Regions from separate parts of the Cellulomonas sp. Y8 genome, predicted to be linked through region 2. Evidence: riboswitches for the same ligand, from Rfam matches in the RefSeq annotation. Region 2 holds a riboswitch; the other holds the start of a gene.
The links. A riboswitch is a leader RNA that binds a small molecule or an ion and turns the genes downstream of it on or off. The one in region 2 is predicted to bind thiamine pyrophosphate.
Positions count from the first base shown of each region.

Region 1: linked by a shared signal. The riboswitch ahead of FKM96_RS10815 (thiamine ABC transporter substrate binding subunit) and the one ahead of FKM96_RS15670 (YkoF family thiamine/hydroxymethylpyrimidine-binding protein) in region 2 are both predicted to bind thiamine pyrophosphate.

Region 1 covers NZ_CP041203.1:2,377,690-2,381,738, reverse strand. The annotation lists gene FKM96_RS10820 (iron ABC transporter permease) at 1-1,187, opposite strand, end outside; gene FKM96_RS10815 (thiamine ABC transporter substrate binding subunit) at 1,203-2,315, opposite strand; TPP riboswitch at 2,389-2,522, opposite strand; gene FKM96_RS10810 (DUF4235 domain-containing protein) at 2,636-2,920, shown strand; gene FKM96_RS10805 (class I SAM-dependent methyltransferase) at 3,073-3,810, shown strand; gene mnhG (monovalent cation/H(+) antiporter subunit G) at 3,818-4,049, opposite strand, start outside.
Region 2 covers NZ_CP041203.1:3,456,549-3,460,597, forward strand. The annotation lists gene FKM96_RS15655 (ABC transporter ATP-binding protein) at 1-540, shown strand, start outside; gene FKM96_RS15660 (ABC transporter permease) at 537-1,358, shown strand; gene ybaK (Cys-tRNA(Pro) deacylase) at 1,388-1,885, opposite strand; TPP riboswitch at 1,932-2,040, shown strand; gene FKM96_RS15670 (YkoF family thiamine/hydroxymethylpyrimidine-binding protein) at 2,096-2,758, shown strand; gene FKM96_RS15675 (ECF transporter S component) at 2,751-3,380, shown strand; gene FKM96_RS15680 (ABC transporter ATP-binding protein) at 3,373-4,049, shown strand, end outside.

The DNA.
Region 1 (4,049 bases), 1.1 Mb from region 2:
CCGACCAGCAGGGCCAGCAGCGTCGCGTCGACGGCGATCCGCAGCGAGTTGCCCAGCGCCTCCCACACGGTCACCGTCAGCGCGTTCCGGCCGCCGGTGGTGCCGAGCGCCCGGTAGTGGTCCAGCCCCCACCCGTCGCCCGTGCGCAGCGATCCGAGCAGCAGCGCGCCGAGCGGCAGCGCCAGCAGCACCAGGACGACCCCGGTCACGGCCGCGGGCACCCCGTGCGGCCGGGTCGGCCCCGCGCCGGCCGACCCCGGCGCCACCAGGGACAGCGCCCGCTCGCGCCGCGCCCGCGCCCGCCCGGCGACCGCCAGCGCCGCGACCACCACGACCACCTGCACCACCGACAGCACCGCGGCGGCCCGCAGGTCGAGGAACTGCGTGGTCTGGATCCAGATCTCGGTCTCGACGGTGCCGTACCGCATCCCGCCGAGCACCAGCACCGTGCCGAACGCGGTCGCGCAGAACAGGAAGACCAGCGACGCCGCCGACACGATCGCGGGCGTCAGCGCCGGCAGCGTCACCGTCCAGAACGCCCGGGCCGGCGACGCGCCGAGCGAACGCGCGGCCTGCTCGGGGCGCGGGTCGAGCCGCTGCCAGAGCCCGCCGACCGTCCGCACCACGACGGCGTAGTTGAAGAACACCAGCGCCGCGACGATCGCCGCGAACGTGCCGTCCAGGTGCAGGAAGCCGAGCGGTCCGTTCTCCCGGAGCAGCGCGCGGAACGCCACGCCGACCACCACGGTCGGCAGCACGAACGGCACGGTCACGAACGCCCGGAGCGCGCCCACCCCGCGGAACCGGCACCGGTACAGCACGTACGCGCCGGGCACGCCGAGCAGCACGGACAGCACCGTGCCGATCGCGCCCTGGGCCAGGGTCAGCCCGACGATCCGCCAGGTCCGCGGCCGGGAGAACACGTCCGCGAACCCGGACAGGTCCAGCGCGCCGTCCGGCAGGAAGCCCCGCCCGACCAGCGACAGCACGGGCCACGCGAAGAACGTGCCGAGGAACACCAGGGGCACGGCGGCGGCGAGCGCCCACGACCCGGCCCGGCCGAGCGCCCAGGCGCGGGAGGGCGCACGCAGCGGCGGCCGACCCGGCGCACCGCCGGCGGCGCCCGGGCGCGCGGGCACCCCCGGCCGGCCGGTGCCGGTCGGGGGCGTCCGCGTCGCGGTGCTCATCGGGTCAGCCGCGCCTCAGCCGACGACCAGGTCGGTCCACTCGCGGACCCAGGTGTCGCGGTTCGCCGCGATGTCGTCGAGCGGCACCTCGTACGGCGCGTCCGACAGCGGCGCCCACTGCGCCCACGCCTCCGGCAGGTCGACGGCCGTGCTCACCGGGTACATGTACATGGACCCGGGGATGTCGGCCTGGACCGCGTCGGACAGCAGCCAGTCGACCAGCTGCTGCGCGCCCTCGGGGTTCTGCGCCCCGGCCAGCACGCCCGCGTACTCGACCTGCCGGAAGCAGGTGCCGAGCAGCGCGCCGGTCGTCGGCTCGCCGCCGCCCTCCGGGATCGTCTCGGGCGGGCTCGACGCGTAGGAGAGCGCGATCGGCCGCGGGCCGCCGCCCCCGCCGCCGGAGAAGTCCGTGTAGTAGGCGTCGGACCAGCCCTCGGCGACCTTCAGCCCGTTGGCCGTCAGGTCCGTCCAGTACTGCTGCCAGCCGTCCTCGCCGAACGCGCCGACGGTCGCCAGCAGGAACGCGAGGCCCGGGCTGCTGGTCGCCGCGTTGGTGACGACCGTCAGGTCCTTGTACTGCGGGTCGGTGAGGTCCTCGAGCGACGTCGGCTCCGCGATCCCCCGCTCGGCGAACCAGGCGTGGTCGACGTTCAGGCAGACGTCGCCCGTGTCGACGGCGGTGAGCGAGTGCGACGCGTCGGGCGCGTACTGCTCGGCGTCGGCCGCGGCGGGGGCCTGCGACTGGTACGGCTCCAGCACGCCCTCGTCGATCGCCCGCGACGCGAAGGTGTTGTCGATGCCGTAGACCACGTCGCCGAGGGGGGCGTCCTTGGTCAGGATCAGCTGGTTGACCAGCGCCCCGCCGTCGCCGGGCGCGACCTGCTTCACCGTCAGCCCGGTCTCGGCCTCGAACTGCTCCAGCAGGCCGTCGCTCACGTGGAACGAGTCGTGCGTGACCAGCGTGACGGTCCCGGACGTGTCGCCCGTGCCGGAGCCGGACGCCGCGTCCGAGCCCGAGCCCGACCCCGTGACGGAGCAGGCCGTCAGCGCCAGGACGCCGGCGACCGCGGCCAGGCCGGCCGTGGTGGTCCGCCGGGGTGCCCGGCGGCGTGCGCGCGTGCGCGCCATGGTGGTTCCTCCTCGATGTGCACCGAGGGGGCCGCACCGCGTCGGCGCGCCCCGGGGAGCACGACGGCACGGGGCGACTGAGATCCCGACTCCCTACGCCGGTGCTAACCGGATCAGGTGCGAGGGTCTGCGGATTCCGTCCGCACTCTCAGCGTCGGTCGGGCCGCGGTGTCACGCACGGCCCGGGACGCTCCCCTGTCGTTCGGGGCCGACCCTACACCGGCGCGGCGCGCCCCCGGCCCGGCACCGGCTGACCTGCGGTGCGGCACCGGCGGCGCTAGCGTGGGGCGGAGCACAGCCGTCCCGACGCAGGAGGTCCCGTGGCCGACGAAGAGACCCAGTCCACGTTCGCGAAGATCACCGGCCTGGTGGTCGCGGGCGCCGTCGCCTGGGCTGCCGGCAAGGCGGTGGACGCGGCGTGGAAGGCGGCGTCCGGGCACAAGCCGCCGAAGCCCGAGGACGACGACGACCCGCGCATCGCCGAGGTCGTCGCGGCCGCCGCGATCACCGCCGCCGCCGTCACGGTCGCTCGGGTGTTCGCGACCCGCGGCACGAAGAAGTTCGTCGAGCGGGTGGACAAGAACCGCCGCCTGCCGAAGGCCTGACCGCCCGCACGTCGACGGCCGGAGGTCCCGCCCGCGGGGCCCCGGCGCGGCCTAGCCTGAGCACCCCGTCCACCGACGAAGGTGCAGGTCAGCCGTGCCTCAGACTCCCGCGCAGCCCTCCCCCCCGACCCGCCGTCGGCGCCGGCCGCTCCGTGCACACCGTCGACGACGTCCTGGCCCTGATGGACCTGCTGTTCGCCGAGCGCGCCGACCGCTGGACGGACCGGGGCGGCGCCGACTTCTGGGACGGGTTCTACGCCGACCGCGACCGCCCCGTGCCGTTCTTCCGGTGGGCGCCGGACGAGAGCCTGGTCGCCTGGGCCGCCGACGGCCGCCTGCCGCTCGGCCCCGGCACCCGCGTGCTCGAGCTCGGCTGCGGCCCCGGCCGGAACGCCGTCTGGCTCGCGCAGCAGGGGTGCGCCGTCGACGCGCTGGACCTGTCCGCGACGGCCGTCGCGTGGGGCCGGGAGCGGGCCGCCGAGGCCGGGGTGGACGTGCGGTTCGCCCGCGCCGACATCTTCCGGTGGCAGCCGCCCGCCGAGCCCTACGACCTGGTCTACGACTCCGGCTGCTTCCACCACCTGCCGCCGCACCGCCGGGTGTCGTACCGCGCGCTGCTCGAGCGCACGGTCCGGCCCGGCGGCCGGTTCGGGATCGCGTGCTTCGCGGCGGCCGACGACGGCCACGACGACCGCGGCGGCACCGGGGCCGACGACGTCGACCTGTACCGCGAGGGCGGCCTGGGCGGCGGGCTGGCCTACGCCGCCGACGACCTGCGCCGGGCGTTCGGCTGGCTCGACGAGGTGGAGCTGCGCCGGATGCGCCCGGCCGTCGACGGGGGCGACGCCTTCGGCGAGGACTTCCTCTGGGCAGGGCTGTTCCGCCGCTGACGCCCCGTCAGCCCCGGTCGCCCGAGCCCGGCGCGTCCTCGGGAGGCGTGCCGCGCAGCGTGGCCTGGTCCTGCGCCTCGGTGAGCTCGTCGACGACCAGCAGGTCCCGGCGCACCTTGCCCGTGCGGTAGCCCGCGCGGCCGACCAGGTGCGCCGCCACCGGCGCGGTCAGCATCTGGAACAGGGCCACCAGCACCAGCGCCCACACCGCCCCGCCGGAGCGCAGCCGGAGCGACAGC
Region 2 (4,049 bases):
CTGGTGCACGCGCCCCGGCTGCTGTTCCTGGACGAGCCGTCGACGGGCCTCGACCCGCACAACCGGGCCAACCTGTGGGAGCACATCCTCCGGCTGCGGGAGCGGCACGCGATGACGGTCGTGCTCACCACGCACTACCTGGACGAGGCCGACCAGATGGCCGAGCGGGTGGTCGTCGTGGACGAGGGCCGGGTGATCGCGGACGACACCGCCGCGGCGCTCAAGCACACGCTCGCGGGGGACCGGCTGGTGCTGGCGGTCGCCGACCCCGCGGACGCGCCGGCGCTCGCGGAGGTCGCCGCCCGGGCGCCCGGCGCCCGCGACGTCGAGGTGGACGGGGCCGAGGTCCGCGCCCGCGTCGCCGACGCCCCCACCGCGCTGCCCGCTGTGCTCGCCGCCGCCGGCGCGCGCGGCCTCGCCGTCGCCCGGGCCGAGGGCCACCAGCCCACGCTCGACGACGTCTTCCTGACCCTCACCGGCCGCAGCCTCCGCGAGGAGGGGGCCGCGCGCTCGACCGACCCCGTGGAGGTGGCGGCATGACCGCGACGACCGCTCCGACCCTGCCCACCGAGACCCTGCCCGCGCGCGAGGCGACCCGGTCCTGGTGGGGCGACGCCTGGCTCGTGATGACCCGCGAGCTGCTGCCGACCGTGCGCGACCCGTTCTCCGTCGTGTTCGGGCTGATCCAGCCCGTCGTGTTCCTCGGCCTGTTCGGGCCGCTGCTGGCCGGGTCCGTCGGCGACGGGCTGCCCGGCGGGGACGTCTGGGCCTGGTTCGTGCCCGGGATCCTCGTGATGACGACGCTGTTCGGGACGTCGACGACCGGGGCGAACCTGCTGTTCGAGATGCAGACCGGCGCCCACGAGCGGCTGCTGGTCACCCCGCTGGCCCGGTCGGCGCAGCTGGTCGGCCGGTCCTGGAAGGAGATGGTGCCGATCGTGGCGCAGTCGGTCGTCGTCGTGGCGGTGATGCTGCCGTTCGGGTTCTCGTTCAGCCCGGCCGGCGCGCTGCTGGGGCTGGTGCTGCTCGCGGTGTTCGGCGTCGGGATCGGGTCGCTGTCCTACGCGCTCGCGATCGCGGTCCGGAAGCAGGACTGGATGTTCTGGGCCGTGCAGCAGACCCTGCTGTTCCCGCTGCTCATCCTGTCCGGGATGCTGCTGCCGCTGGAGACGGGGCCGCAGTGGATGCAGGCCGCGGCGGACGTGAACCCGCTGCGGTACGTCGTGGACGCCGAGCGCGCGCTGTTCGCCGGGGACCTGGCGTCCTCGACGGTCGCGTGGGGCGCGGTGGCGGCGGTGCTGACCGCCGGCCTCGGGCTGCTCGTGGGGGTGCGGACGCTGGCGCGGAGCGCGCGGTAGCGGCGGTCCGGTGGCGGACGCGCGGGCGGTCAGCCGCGCGCGATGTCCGCCACCGTGGCCGAGGTGAGCCGGATCAGGTCGTCCGGGGCCAGCTCGACGTCGAGGCCCCGGCGGCCGCCCGACACGAACACCGTGTCGAACAGCTGCACGGTCTCGTCGACGACGGTCGGGTGCGCGGTCTTCTGGCCGAGCGGGGAGATGCCGCCGACCACGTACCCCGTGGCGCGCTCCGCCGCGGCGGGGTCGGCCATCACGGCCTTCTTGCCGCCGACCGCGTGGGCCAGCGCCTTGAGGTCGAGCTTCCCCGCGACGGGCACCACCGCGACGGTGAGCGTCCCGTCGACCGACGCCATCAGGGTCTTGTAGACCTGCTCGGAGTCGATGCCGAGCACCTCGGCGGCCTCCAGGCCGTAGCCGACCGTGCTGCGGGGGTCGTGGTCGTACGCGTGCGCCGTGTGCGGGACCCCGGCGGCGGCCAGCGCGACCAGCGCGGGCGTCCCAGACGGCGCGTTCTTGGACCTGCTCACGGGGTCAGCCTAGGACGCCGCCCGGGCGTCCCGGGGCTGCTAGCGTGCGGGTGAGCACGGGAGTCCGGTGAGCCGGGCTGAGAGGGAGTACTCGAACTCCGACCGTAGAACCTGATCTGGATCATGCCAGCGCAGGGAGCGACATCTCGCAGGATGCCGGGCACCCGTCCGCCGTCCTCCCGTGCTGATCCGACCAGCACAGGAGGACGCATGATCCCGACACCGCCGTCGACGCCCGCCCGGCCCGCGGAGGCCGCCGACCTGGTGGCCGACCCGCTCCGGTTCGGGGTCGGCGCCCGCGTCACCGTCGCGGTGATGTCCGACCGGTACGCCGAGACGATCCTCGGCGTGCTCGGCTCCGTGGCCACGGACGGCCTGGTCGTGCAGACCGGCGACGTGAGCACCTACGTCGGCGGCGCCGAGGCGGACCTGCTCCGGTACGTCACGGACCTCGTCGACGCGGTGGCCGCCACCGGCGAGCACGCGGCGGTCACGCTGCACCTGTCCCGCGGCTGCCCCGGCGAGGTGCGGTGCGCGCTGCCCGGAGGTGCGGGCCCGCGCGCGGTCGCGCTGCCGCCGGGCCGGCGCACCGGCCGGTCGGGCGCGGCCGAGTGGGCGCTGTACCCGCTCGCGGACGACGTCCGGGCCGGGGTGGAGCCCGATCACATGCGCGACATCGAGGCGGCGATCGAGCTGGCGCGGGGGAACGGGACCTTCCGCGGCTCCGAGCACTTCGTCACGCGGCTGGAGGGCGACGTGGGCGCGCTCGTGGAGACCGTCGTCGGCGCGTGGGCGCGGGTCGGCCGCAGCGTCCAGCACGTCACCAGCCACGTCACCTTCTCGCTCAACAGCCCGACCCGGTCCCGTGGCTGAGCGCGTCCCGGGCGGGCGGCTGCGCGAGCCGCTCGCGCTGAAGGGCATCGTGCTCATGGTCGTCCTCGGGGTGGTCTTCGGGTTCCTGTACTGGGCGCTGGTCCAGGCGTGGAACGGGCTCGCGGTGCTGATGGGTCCCGCGGGCGACCTCGCGCAGCACGTGCTGCTCGGCGGCTGGCTGCTGGTGGCGCCGATCGCGGTCGCGATCATCCGGCGGCCCGGCGTCGGCGTGCTCGCCGAGGTGCTGGCCTCCGTGGTCGAGGTGGTGTTCCTCGGGTCGCCGGTCGGGCCGCTGCTGGTCGTCGCCGCGCTGCTCCAGGGCCTCGGCAGCGAGATCCCGTTCGCGCTCGGGCGGTACCGGCGGTTCGGCTGGACCCGGTTCGCCGTCTCGGGGCTGCTCGGCGCGACGCTCGTGTTCGGGTGGTCGGCGTTCCGGTTCGGCTGGTACGGGCAGGACGTGCTCGTCCTGCGGTTCGTGCTGCAGGCCGCGTCGGGCGTCGTCCTCGGCGGGCTGCTGGCGAAGGTGGTCGTCGACGCCCTGCACCGCACCGGGGTGCTGGACGGGTTCGCGATCGGGCGCGCGGCGGCCGTCGGACGCGAGCCCGTGGCGCGGCGTGGCTGAGCAGGCGGCGGGTCCGGCAGCCGTGCTCGACGTCGCCGGGCTCGAGGCGGTGCTCGACGGCGGCGCGGGCGTCGGCCCCGTCGACCTGCGGCTGGCGCCGGGGGAGCAGGTGCTCGTGCTCGGCCCGTCCGGCGCGGGCAAGTCGACGCTGCTGCGGTGCCTGCACGGCGCCGTCCCGCACGCGGTGCCCGCGCGGCTCTCGGGACGGGTCGTGGTCGCGGGCCGCTCCGTCGCGCAGCACGGCGTCGCGGCGCTCGCGGACGTGGTCGGGGTGCTCGCGCAGGACCCCGAGACCGGGGTCTGCCTGGCGGACGTCGCGGACGAGGTCGCCTTCCCGCTGGAGAACCTCGGGACGCCGCCCGGCGCGATCGGGCCGGCGGTGGCGGCGGCGCTCGGGGCCGCGGGCGCCGCGCACCTGGCCGGCCGCCGCACGGACGCGCTCTCCGGCGGCGAGCTGCAGCGGGTCGCGCTCGCGGCCGCGGTGGTGACCCGCCCCCGGCTCCTGCTGCTCGACGAGCCGACGTCCATGCTGGACGCCGACGGCGCCGAGGCGGTGCGGGCGGCGCTGGCCGCGGCGCGGGCGTCGACGGGCGCGGCGTGCGTGCTGGTCGAGCACCGGCTGGACGCGCTCGCGGGGGACTCGGGCGTGGCCGGCCTGCCCGGTCGGTG